3 regions of the Peribacillus sp. R9-11 genome follow, and region 3 is predicted to be linked to each of the others. Evidence: riboswitches for the same ligand, from Rfam matches in the RefSeq annotation. Region 3 holds a riboswitch; each other region holds the start of a gene.
The links. A riboswitch is a leader RNA that binds a small molecule or an ion and turns the genes downstream of it on or off. The one in region 3 is predicted to bind glycine.
Positions count from the first base shown of each region.

Region 1: it holds a riboswitch for glycine, as region 3 does, so the genes downstream of both, RE409_RS03035 (amino acid permease) here and glyA (serine hydroxymethyltransferase) in region 3, are expected to answer to the same signal.
Region 2: it holds a riboswitch for glycine, as region 3 does, so the genes downstream of both, gcvT (glycine cleavage system aminomethyltransferase GcvT) here and glyA (serine hydroxymethyltransferase) in region 3, are expected to answer to the same signal.

Region 1 covers NZ_CP133763.1:636,715-641,081, reverse strand. The annotation lists gene RE409_RS03045 (amino acid permease) at 1-391, opposite strand, end outside; gene RE409_RS03040 (ketopantoate reductase family protein) at 829-1,755, opposite strand; glycine riboswitch at 2,312-2,390, shown strand; gene RE409_RS03035 (amino acid permease) at 2,570-3,910, shown strand; gene RE409_RS03030 (DUF3311 domain-containing protein) at 4,099-4,299, shown strand; gene RE409_RS03025 (sodium:solute symporter family protein) at 4,296-4,367, shown strand, end outside.
Region 2 covers NZ_CP133763.1:3,873,199-3,877,565, forward strand. The annotation lists gene gcvPA (aminomethyl-transferring glycine dehydrogenase subunit GcvPA) at 1-1,202, opposite strand, end outside; gene gcvT (glycine cleavage system aminomethyltransferase GcvT) at 1,221-2,327, opposite strand; glycine riboswitch at 2,568-2,655, opposite strand; gene RE409_RS18785 (DEAD/DEAH box helicase) at 3,026-4,367, shown strand, end outside.
Region 3 covers NZ_CP133763.1:3,027,766-3,032,132, forward strand. The annotation lists gene sdaAA (L-serine ammonia-lyase, iron-sulfur-dependent, subunit alpha) at 1-867, opposite strand, end outside; gene RE409_RS14725 (serine dehydratase beta chain) at 867-1,379, opposite strand; gene glyA (serine hydroxymethyltransferase) at 1,400-2,650, opposite strand; glycine riboswitch at 2,770-2,875, opposite strand; gene RE409_RS14735 (amino acid permease) at 3,195-4,367, opposite strand, start outside.

The sequences.
Region 1 (4,367 bases), 2.4 Mb from region 3:
CCATGGCAATCACACCTGGTATCCATGCGGGTAAATCTGGGAACCAATACTTCATATACATTCCAACGGCAATTATCTCGGACATTCCGACGATTACCCACTGAAACCAATTACTCCATGCAGTCATATAACCTGCTAAAGGATGAATATAGTTACTCGCAAATGTTGCAAACGAACCCGTAGTAGGCTCTAAATAAAGCATTTCTCCCATAGAACGCATGATGAAAAATATAAAAAGACCAGCGATAGCATAAGCTAGCATTACAGATGGTCCAGTCCATTTAATCGTACTTGCTGATCCCATAAATAACCCAACACCAATGGTACCGCCCAAAGCGATCATCTGAATATGACGTGCCTCTAGCCCTCTCTTTAATTCTTTGTTTGACATGATTAATTCCTCCAGATGTAATATTAGCGACTATACTTCGTACAAGGTTATTAAAGTTTTTTTCTAGCCCCTAATTAACTCTCAATTTAGATCAAAACAACTGTTGATTCATTTTCCATACTTAGATTAGATTTAAAAAGTTCCAATTCTTTTTCATATCGCATAATTTATAATCTTATCTTATAATAATAAATATCCTGTAAAAAAACAAATGTATTTCTAGAGGAAACACTAACCAGTATAAAAAAATTCAATCACTAAAAGTGATATTAGATATATTAGTATTTTAAGAAATCAATAAAATAACATGACCCTAATAAGATAAAGTAGGGAATTTAACACAACCAAAGGAAACCCAGTCTTTAAAGACTGAGCTCAGTTCAAATGGCCTTGTTCTAGAGCAAGGTGAGGGAGTTATCATAGAAAAAAGTCAAACTTTAGTTGAAATTATATTGACTTTCGAGAAATTCAATTCGTTCATATAACTCTTTGTTTACAAGTGTAGGCACTCCGTATTTCTCACCTAATTTTAATACCGTACCTGCAAATAACTCAACCTCACTGTAACGTCGAGCTTCGATATCTTGAGCCATGGATGGCTTTCCTTCTGGGCTTAATGTATCCAATACACTTAACCAATAATCCAGATCTCTTTCCGTTAAATGAATTCCTTCTTTCTCTGACAGAACGATAACCTCTCTCATGGCAGAAATCATCATTTCTCTTGCATGACCCTTTCGTTGAATTTCACCATAATTACTTTTATAGACAGCAACAGTTTGATTAACACCAACATTCAGCATAAATTTCCCCCATTGCCGCTTATACATATCCGTATCTATCTCATATGGGACCTTCATTTTTTCAAAAAAATCTGCCACCTGCTGAACCTTTTCTGAAACCAATCCAGGTTCCCGTTCACCAAGGCAGAGTATGCCCATATGGTCGTATGTCAACTTATTTTCTTCTTTAACAGCATCCATACCTTGCGCAACACAATATAAGACTTTATCCTTTCCATACGCCTCACCAATAATCGCTTCACTTGTGATCCCATTCAAAGCAGAAATAATAATCGTCTGTTTTCCAATTTGATTCTTCACCGCTTCAATAGCATCTTCCAATCCACTAAATTTAACAGTAAAAATCATCAAATCTGCAGGCTCGCATATTTCTTCAGGCGTTACATAATGAAAGTCACAAAGCTCACCATTGCAATAAACCCCATCCTGGACATATCTCTTTATTCTAGCTGTATCCGCAATAATCCTCACATTCTTCTTCGGCATTTCCTTTGATAAATGATGTCCATATAAAATGCCCAGTGCTCCTAATCCAACAATTGATACTGTCTTTATCGCCATAGCATCTCTAATTCCCTTCACCTTTTTACCTAAATATTATCACACTATTCGGAAAACGATCGCGATTAAAATGCCAGTTTTATGGTATGAATTGTTTAGAAAAAAACCACCTAGAAAAGCTACAATATTGTGAAATACCAATAATGACACGAGGGGTTTGTAACATCCCTTACAGCTTCCTTTTGGTTCATATATATCACCAAAAGGAAAATTAAGGCTTAAACGAAGTCTACTTTTCTGAGGAACGATATCCACAAAATTTGTTGTTGTTTTTTGTATTGATTTTAAAGTGGACCCGTTAACTAACAGCTCCAGTCACTATGGCTTTTCCAATCACTACTTTTATAGAATGTTGATATACAGCAACTACATTACCGCTAACTTTCCAATTTCCATATTGACCTATAGAATAAACAATGATAGAATTCCAATATTATATTGACGTTATTTAAGTATAATGACAAATGACCGAAGGAAGATTCAATTCTTCTACAAACGGACATTTATTACAACCGCATACTAGCAAGCGTTGAATGCTATGGATCACACTATAGCAGGAGCAGCTTCTGGAGAGACTGTACATAGTACAGCGCCGAAGGATTCACAATCTCAGGCAAAAGGACAGAAGAGTAACGAATGATGAATTGTTATTCTTAAACCTGACGAGATTGGTAGTATCCAATCTCTTTTTTTATTGTCCAAAATCCAAGATATTGCCATTCAATATCATAAGCGAGGTGAAAACAACGAGCTACACGGAATGTGGAATCACGCTCCACACGACTAAGATCATAAACAACGGGAGATGCTCAAATTGGCTAAACAGGAATTGAAAAGAGATTTAAAAAATCGCCATGTACAATTAATTGCAATAGGAGGAACAATTGGTACCGGTTTATTTCTTGGATCCGGTAAAGCCATCCAATTGGCAGGCCCCTCCATTATCTTTTCCTATCTTATTATAGGGATTGCCTTATTTTTTGTTATGAGGGCTTTAGGGGAATTACTTTTATCCAACGCCGGTTATACGTCATTCACCGAATTCGCTACCGAATATATCGGGCCGTGGGCTGGATTCGTGACCGGATGGACCTATTGGTTCTGTTGGATCATGACAGCCATGGCCGATATCATCGCGGTTGGTGTCTATATGCAATATTGGTTCAATATCCCTCAATGGATACCAGCTCTTGCATGCCTGGTCATTCTGTTAGGATTGAATCTATTGACGGTTAAATTGTTTGGAGAACTTGAATTCTGGTTCGCGCTCATTAAAGTCATCACGATTGTTGCCTTAATTATTGTAGGCATCATCCTGTTAGTCATTGGCTTCAAAACCAATACTGGCACCGTTTCACTCACCAACCTTTGGAGCCACGGAGGCATGTTTCCGAACGGCGTATCCGGCTTCCTGCTATCTTTACAATTGGTTGTCTTCTCCTTTGTAGGGGTCGAATTAATTGGTGTTTCTGCAGCAGAAACAGCTAACCCGAAAAAAAATATACCATCAGCCATCAATAAAATCCCGGTCCGAATTTTACTTTTCTATGTAGGTGCCATACTCGTCATTCTATGCGTCAATCCTTGGACACGGCTGGATGCATCAAGCAGTCCATTCGTAGAAGTCTTTACACTAATCGGCATTCCAATCGCTGCAGGGATTATCAATTTTGTTGTCCTGACATCCGCTGCATCTGCCGGCAACAGCGGTTTATTTTCAACAAGCCGTATGCTTTATACATTAAGCAATAATAACGATGCTCCTGCAAAATTAGCAAAATTAAATAAACATGCTGTTCCAAGTAATGCCTTGGTTACATCGGCAATCGTCGTCTCCCTAGGGGCATTGCTAAGCAAAATGATACCTGAACAGGCCTTTACAATAGTAACTACAATCAGTGCCATCTGTTTTATTTGGGTTTGGAGCATCATCTTGATTTCACATATCAAATATACGAAAAAACGTCCGGACTTGAGAGCCCATTCTACATTCAAAGCTCCTTTTACACCCTTTATCAATTACGTTATTTTAGGATTATTTCTGTTCATCCTAATCGTTATGCTATTCGCTGAAGCTACACGACTTTCACTGTTAATGACGCCAATCTGGTTCATTCTTCTACTCGTACTCTATAACTATCAGAAAAAAAAGTAGCTATTTTTCATGGTCGCAGGAATTAAAAGGAAGGGACACTCCCTTCCTTTTTTTCAATTTATTTTGCTAACACAGAGAAGTGCTACTAAAATATATACTGCAGCCACAGTAAATTTTATATTAAAATAGTGTAAGGTACTGTAAGTCGATATGAATGACTTTTCACTTAGAATGGAGGGGTTTGATTAATGAAGATTATATATATACTTACTCTAGTTCCTTTTATAGGCATATTAGGATTTCTTCCGTTTGTTAACAGAATAGAACCTTATGTATTAGGGATGCCTTTTAATATGTTTTGGATGGCTATGTGGGTGGTCCTTACATCCGTTATTTTGGGCATCATGTATAAGTTGGACCCCAGAAATCGGGAAGGTGACCAGGAATGAATATTTCCCTCTTAATTATTTTAGGATTTTTACTTTTATCAATCTTTTTAGGTATTCGATCTTCAAAA
Region 2 (4,367 bases), 850 kb from region 3:
AGACTTTGATTAATTTCTTGGTAAGATGCCGGCAGTTTAATGACAAATTCATTAAACGATGGTCCCTCAAACACCACTTCTATTCCTTTTTCCTTTATAGCTTTTTTCGCATAATAGGCTTTTTGAATATTATTCACTGCCATTTCTTTGACACCCTTTTTCCCAAGTGCGGTCATCGCAACAGAAGCTGCCAAAGCATTTAACGCCTGATTGGAACAAATATTGGATGTGGCCTTGTCACGACGAATGTGTTGCTCACGAGCTTGAAGCGTCAGCACAAATCCCCGTTTACCATCTTCATCCACTGTTTGCCCGACGAGACGGCCTGGCACTTTACGAACAAGTTTGTTCGTGACCGCAAAGTATCCGCAATGCGGTCCGCCAAAAGCTGCTGGAATACCGAATGGCTGAGCATCGCCTGTTACGATATCAGCACCAAGGGCACCTGGAGGGGTCAATGCACCTAGTGCAAGCGGGTTACTCGAAACGATAAACATGGATTTCACATCATGAATGATTTCTTCCATTTCTTTCAACGGTTCAATACGTCCAAAGAAGTTTGGATATTGCACAATGACTCCCGCAATATCGTCTTTCGCCAATTCCTTTAAGGCAGCTAGATCTGTCACACCATCTTTAAATGGAATTTCAATGACTTCCACTCGCTGACCTTTCGCATACGTCTTAACGACTTCTCTTGATTCAGGATGTACTGCCGCTGAAATTAGAATTTTCTTACGTCGTGTATGACCGGATGCAAGCATCGCTGCTTCCGCTAATGCCGTCCCTCCGTCATACATGGAGGAGTTGGCTACATCCATGCCTGTCATTTCACAAATCATCGTTTGATATTCAAAAATGGCCTGAAGCTCCCCCTGTGAAATTTCTGGCTGATAAGGGGTGTAGGCTGTATAAAACTCCGAGCGGGAAAGAACATGATCAACGATGACCGGTGAATAATGGTCATACACGCCCGCACCAAGAAAGGAAGCATAGTTTTTAAGATCAGCATTCTTAGAAGCAAGTTTTGATAATTCTTTCATTAAGGCTGGCTCTGATTTAGCTGGTTTAATGTCATATTCGCCTTGAAAGCGGACACTTTCAGGAATATCGTTGAAAAGGTTCTCAACAGAAGGGACCCCTATTACCTCCAGCATTTGTTGTTTATCCTGCTCTGTCATGGGTAAGTAACGATGTTTCATCTTAATGACCATTCCTCTCTATTTACGTGGTTTTTTATAAAAAGGTGTTTGTATAATAACAGCTTTCAATCGTTTTGAACGAATTTCCACTTCGACTTCAGAATTCATCACCGAAAAGTCTTTATCGATAAGTACCAATCCTACATTTTTCTTCAATGTTGGTGATTGAGTGCCAGTCGTAACTTCACCAATGACTTTATCCCCACTGTATACCTTATAGCCATGACGAGGAATGCCGCGGTCAATCATTTCAATTCCGACAAGCTTACGTTGTGCCCCTTTTTCCTTTTGTTCAGTAAGAACGGCTTTCCCGAAAAAGTCGGCTTCCTTATCCACTTTAACCGCAAAACCAATCCCGGCTTCAATTGGGGTAATATCCGGTGAAAGCTCCTGTCCATAAAGCGGAAGTTTAGCTTCAAAGCGGAGTGTGTCACGTGCCCCTAAACCTATCGGCTGTATCCCTTCTTCTTTTCCTGCATCTAGAATAGCTCTCCAAAGGGCCGGGCCATTTTCACTGTTGCTATATATTTCAAAACCATCTTCACCCGTATATCCTGTACGTGAAACCATCGTGGAAAGCCCATTTATCAGGACATTTTCCTTGAATTTAAAAAAGCCAATTTCACTCAAAAGTGTATCATTAGATAGTTTTTGTAATATTTTCTCTGCCAAAGGTCCCTGCAGTGCCAACTGTGTATAATCGCTTGATACATCCGAAAGTTGGACATCCTCTGAACAATTAGCTTGTAGCCAGTTAAAATCTTTTTCTGTATTGGCGGCATTGACCACGAGCAGATAGTCGTCTTCTGCCTTTTTATAAATGATAAGATCGTCAACAGTACCGCCGTTTTCATAACACATAGCCGTATAAATTGCTCCGCCCTGTTTTAGCTTTGATACATCATTGGTCATCATTTTTTGTAAAAAGGCAAGACTCCCTGGGCCCTTCACATCAACCTCACCCATATGGGAAACATCAAATAAGCCAGCTTTTGTACGAACTGCTTCATGTTCGTCCTTGATACCCGAAAATTGGACAGGAAGTTCCCAGCCGCCAAAATCGATCGTTTTTCCTCCGTATTCACGATAAACCTCAAATAGTGGTGTTCTTTTTAAATTGGTCAAAAAATGACCCCCCTTAGATTTTTTAGATTTACTTTGCTCACTTTTCTAAAAGCTTCTTTCCATTTTGTCAGATCTTCTTATACTTCTCAGCCTGATTCATAATGTGGAAAAAAGGGCACAAAAAAGGACAGAGAAAGCCCTAAAGAGCTTTTTCTCTGTCCTGAAACCTGAAAGTTTACCTATATAATAGGTTTTCCCCTTTGGTGGCCGTCCTGCAACGAGCGGCGCTCTCCAGAGTTGCGTCCAATAAGAGTTCTTTTGCCTGAGAGATTCACTGCTAAGTTTGCTCCTTCGGCGCTACATTCGTAGTCTCTCCCCTTATCTTCACCCGCATATAAATGTGTCTCCACCAATTAGGAAAGTAATTAATCCTACTGATAGTTAGTAAAACCTCTGTGCATTTACAAAATGCTTTCTCTACCAACTCTCCTTAAAACTTCAGAACTTAATGAATGATCTCTAGTCTGTTAATCTGGGATAAAGTAAGAGGCGGTTGCCCATACTATGAAAAACATGAACTACATTCATCTTTTAAGCGTTTTGGGAAATTGGAATTTTCTAAATATACTTACATCCTACCTTAAGAAACTTTTCTCTGCAATATCTTTTACAGAGAAATATTTTTCTTACTTCACATATAAAATGTTCGGGTTTCAACCTTAAATAAGAAAATTATGATTTTAGAAGGAGTAGTTTCAATGAAAATTAATATATCCTTCAGTTCTGATTGGAATGACGAGTTTCTACAAAAGATGGAAAATGACGGTCCATGGGGTAATTGGGAGCTTTATAAATTGGCTGTTCAAATGGAAGAAAACCTCATTATTCCTGATTTTGAAGGTTTACAGGCACCCAAGCATCTTCCACAGCTCACCCCGCTTCCCCACCAATTGGAAGCGGCAAAGCAGGTAGTTGAAAAGATGAATGGAAAAGCCATTTTAGCTGATGAAGTAGGTCTCGGGAAAACAATCGAAGCTGGCTTGATTCTAAAAGAATATATGATCCGTGGTCTTGTTAAAAAAGTATTAATTCTTGTCCCCGCTTCACTTGTAAGTCAATGGGCTTTTGAATTGAATACCAAGTTTCATATTCCGGCTGTTGTTCAAAGAAAAAGCTATGTGTGGGAATCATGCGATGTTGTTATATCATCCATTGATACAGCGAAACGAGCTCCCCATCGAGATATCATTTTTAATCAGCAATATGACTTTATCATTATTGATGAGGCTCATAAACTTAAAAATAATAAAACGAAGAACTATGAATTTGTCCAAAATCTGAAAAAGAAATTTTGTTTATTGCTGACAGCTACGCCAATTCAAAATAAAGTCGAAGAAATTTTCCATCTTGTTTCGTTATTGAAACCGGGACACTTGGGAAATGCAACACTCTTTTCTGAGAAATATAAAGGCAAAGGCCGAAATGTTATTGAGGATGAGCACCTAAAGGAACTCGTCAACACTGTTATGATTCGGAACCGACGGGCTGATACTGGAATTGAATGGACAAAAAGGCAGGTGGAAACAATCATCATTGAATTTTCTCCAACTGAACAAGCCTTGTACGACGCTGTTTCCAAATTTAAGCCTATTTCAGATGGATCGAAGGGAAGTTCTTTTTCAGCACTCACCCTCCAAAGAGAAGCATGCAGCAGCAGAGAAGCCGTTTTTTATACATTGAAAAACATGAAAGCCAAATATGAACAGCCTTCCCCTGACTTTTTAGCAAAGCTAGATGAGCTGTTTGAGAAGGTAAATGAAACAGAACAAAACTCCAAGGCTGAAAAAGCTTTAGAACTCATCAAGAAAATTGATGACAAAGTGATTATCTTTACCGAATACAGAGCCACTCAGCTATATTTACAATGGTATTTACAACAGAATGGAATTTCCTCAGTTCCCTTCCGCGGCGGCTTTAAGCGTGGAAAAAAAGACTGGATGAGAGAATTATTCCAAAAGCAGATTCAAGTTTTAATTGCTACCGAAGCCGGTGGGGAAGGAATAAACCTTCAATTTTGCCACCACTTGATTAATTTTGACC
Region 3 (4,367 bases):
AAAAAGACGTTCTTTCACCCGTTTACCGGTTTCTGTCATTGCCAAGCCACCAAGAGCCGTTTCTCGAAGGGTCCTTGGCATATCATTTCCAACCTTATACATGGCTTCAATTACCTCATCACAAGGTATGCGGCTTTCAATCCCAGCTAGAGACATGTCGGCCGCTGAAAATGCAATTGAGGTTCCAATCACATTCCGCTTGATGCAAGGAACTTCCACAAGTCCTGCGACTGGATCACAAACCAATCCTAAAAGTGACTTCATCGCAATGGCTGTCGCATTCACGGCTTGCAGTGGTGTTCCGCCTTTTAACTCAACGATTGTCCCCGCTGCCATGGCCGTTGCGGAGCCCACCTCTGCTTGACAGCCTCCAGCAGCCCCCGAAATGAAAGAACGGTTCGCAATGATAAGCCCGAGCATACTTGCCGTGAATAACCCCATAACTAAATCTTTATAAGGCGTGCCATCATTTTTATGAAGCGAAAACAGTACCCCAGGCAGAATCCCTGCTGCACCCGCAGTTGGGGTAGCTACAATGACCCCCATTCGGGCGTTACTTTCAGAAGTTGCCAATGAAAAGCTCATTGCGTTGCTTATATAGCTGCCTGACAAAGATTTACCTTGTTGAACGTAATCATTCATTTTCAAAGCATCTCCGCCAGAAATTCCACTCGGTGCGGTTGTGGCATCCTTTATACCATTATCAACGGCTTCCTTCATTTTAATCAATCGTTCTTCCATCATACTGATAATAGCTTGTTGGTCTCTTCCAGACTTTTCTGCTTCCATCATTAGCATGATTTCGCCAATGCTTTTTTCTTCTCTTTGGCAAGCTTCATTTAGTTCTTTCATGGTCTGGATTTCCATCATATAGCCTTGTCCATTACTTTCTTTCTTGGATGATAAGAACTAGCAAGGGCTGAAAAGTCATCACCTGCACTGAGACGAATCGCTACCATATCGTCGTCTATCATGAAAATCTTGGATAAACCACCACCAAGTGATGCTCCGCCTACCTTTACTACACAATCGCCGCGTTTTGCTGTCACGATTGTTGTGTTAGGATGGTCAAAATACTCGCAGCAGCTTTCAAATTCAATTTCGTACTGCATTCCATTCTCTTTTGCCCATTCCAACGAGTTTTTAATGCGTGAATCATCGGTATCCATCCCAAGTAATCCGCCAAGCAGTGCTTTATCTGTTCCATGTCCTTGATAGGTTTCAGCAAATGAATCATAGAATACAATTTTGACTTCTTTTGGATAATCTCCTAACAGTTCATGGATGAATTTACCGATTGACACGACTCCGGCTGTGTGGGAACTTGACGGTCCTACCATGATTGGACCTATTATGTCAAAACAACTTTGAAAATCCATTGAGTCCCCCCCTTTTTTTCTTACACAGTAATTGGTTGTTGAAATAACGGATAAATATCACAAATTCCTTTGGTTGTTTCTTTTGCTTTCTTAAGAACGTCTTTATCTCCTTTACTCTTTAAAACAGCTGAAATCACTTCACCGATTTTCACCATTTCATCCTGCTTCATGCCTCGAGTTGTTAAAGCTGCTGTTCCCATTCGGATACCACTCGTAACAAATGGCTTTTCTGGATCATATGGAATCGTATTTTTATTAGCGGTGATGCCTGCTTCTTCTAATAATCTCTCTGCTTCTTTTCCTGTTAAATTCCACGGACGTAAATCTAAAAGGACAATATGATTATCTGTACCACCAGAAACAAGAGCTGCACCTTCATTTTTTAATGTTTCACTAAGCGTTGCAGCATTTTCAATGACTTGTTTCGCATAGTCCTTAAAGCTTGGTTGTAATGCTTCGTTGAAAGCGACCGCTTTTGCTGCAATAATGTGCATGAGAGGGCCGCCCTGAATTCCTGGGAACACAGATTTATTAATCGATTTGATAATCTCTTCATCGTTTGTTAAAATGATCCCCCCGCGAGGACCTCTCAATGTTTTATGAGTAGTACTTGTCACAACATCTGCATATTGGATTGGGGATGGGTGAAGACCGGCCGCTACCAGCCCTGCTATATGAGCCATATCCACCATAAGTTTTGCTCCAACTTGATCAGCAATTTCTCTAAATCGTGCAAAATTAATGGTTCTTGGGTAGGCACTTGTCCCTGCAATAATCAATTTTGGTTTTTCTTTCTTTGCGATAGCTTCCAACTCATCATAATCAATTAATTGGGTATCTTCTCTAACTCCATAAGACACAACTTCAAACCATTTTCCTGAAACACTGACTGGACTTCCATGAGTTAAGTGGCCGCCATGTGAAAGGTTCATTCCCATTACTTTATCACCAGGCTGAAGCAGTGCGAAAAATACTGCGAAATTTGCTTGTGCACCCGAGTGAGGCTGAACATTTGCATATTTGGCACCAAACAGCTTTGTTAAGCGCTCAATAGCTGCTTGTTCTGCCACATCGACAAATTCACATCCGCCATAATAACGTTTTCCTGGATAACCTTCTGCATATTTATTCGTCATTACACTTCCCATTGCTTCTAATACATCTTGGCTGACGAAGTTTTCTGATGCAATCAACTCTAAGGTTTGATGCTGACGATTTTGCTCGTTTCTGATAGCTTGAAAAATGATTGAATCATTTTGCTGTAAACTCATTTGTACTCCCCCTTGAAAATTTTTGTATTAAAGGTTTGTTGCATAGCTAGTGACTACGAAACACTACCCTTTTTTGCGCACAAAAAAGAACAGAGAAGGGTAGCTTAGCTTAGCTTTCTCTACCCTTCTCTGTCCTTTTACCTGAGAGTTTAACCCTTTTATATTAATAGGGCCTTTCCCCTTTGGTGGCGTACTACTTTATACGCGCTCTCCAGAGGTGCGTCCAGTTGTGGTTCCATCTACCTGAGAGATTTGTTCCAAGGGTCTTTTTGGAACTTGCTCCTTCGGTGGCGTGTCGCATTGCACTCTCCCACAACCGTCATTCGCTCATATTGAATTTTTATTATATTTAGAATAATTGGTGGAAATAAGAATGTCAAGATTTTCTTGTAAGCGTTAACATTATTTTTTTGAAAATTCTTACTTTATGAATGTCACATTATGGTCGTCCAGATTACTCACGGCTGCTTTTATCATCGTTTTTTTGCAAGTTGACTATTTTGGTAAAGTTAATAGTAGGTCACTGACTTTTGTCCGTTGCCTCTTAATTTTCCGCTACCTCTCCCTGATTCGACTGATCAGCATGATTTGCCTTCGTTTTCTGCATCTTATAAATCGCAATCAGCGAAATAAACCAAACAGGGGTTACGAACAAGGCAACACGAGTATCTTCCGAAAGTGCAAGCACAACAAGTACGAACGCTAGGAAAGTAAGGATCAAGTAATTAGAAACTGGATAAAGTGGTAATTTAAATTTGTTCATTTTCGCTAGATCTGGCCTTGTTTTGCGGTATTTCAAATGACTGATGACAGTAATTCCCCAAATAAAGATGAAACATACTGTAGAAATACTTGTAATTAACGTAAATACTCCTTCTGGCATTAAATAGTTCAACACAACGGAAGTTAGAATGACGACAGTTGAAAAGGCCAATGCATTGGAAGGTACTTTACGGGCATTAAGTTTTGCAAATGGCACAGGTGCATTTTTATCTTTGGCAAGTGAGTATATCATCCGGCTTGTACTGAAGATTGCGCTGTTACATGCCGAAGCAGCCGATGTTAGGACGACAAAATTGACGATACCAGCAGCTGCAGCGATACCAACAGCCACGAATACTTGGACGAATGGGCTTTCCGATGGGATGATTGCGTTCCACGGATAAACACTCATAATGACAATAAGTGCGCCAATGTAGAAAATTATAATCCGAATAGGAATATTATTGATTGCTTTTGGGATAACTTTCTCTGGATCTTCTGTTTCACCTGCTGTAAGTCCTACAAGTTCAATACCAACAAACGCAAACACTACCATCTGGAATGAGAGGATAAATCCATTTATTCCATTTGGGAACATACCTTCGTGGCTCCATAGATTCGTGAAACTGGCTGCGCCTGAATCTGTGGAAAAGCCTTTAATAATCATGAAAATACCGATAACAATTAGTGCTAGAATAGCGATAACTTTAATTAATGCGAACCAGAATTCCATTTCGCCAAAAAGTTTTACGGTTGCTAGATTCATAAATAGCAAAATGACAAGCGCAATTAAACCTGGCATCCACTGTGGTACGGAGGGAAACCAATACTGGGTATAAAGACCAACTGCTGTTAAGTCGGCCATTGCAATTGAAATCCAGCAAAACCAGTAGGTCCAGCCAGTAACAAATGCTGCCATATTACCTAAATAGTCTCTTACAAAGTCAACAAAAGA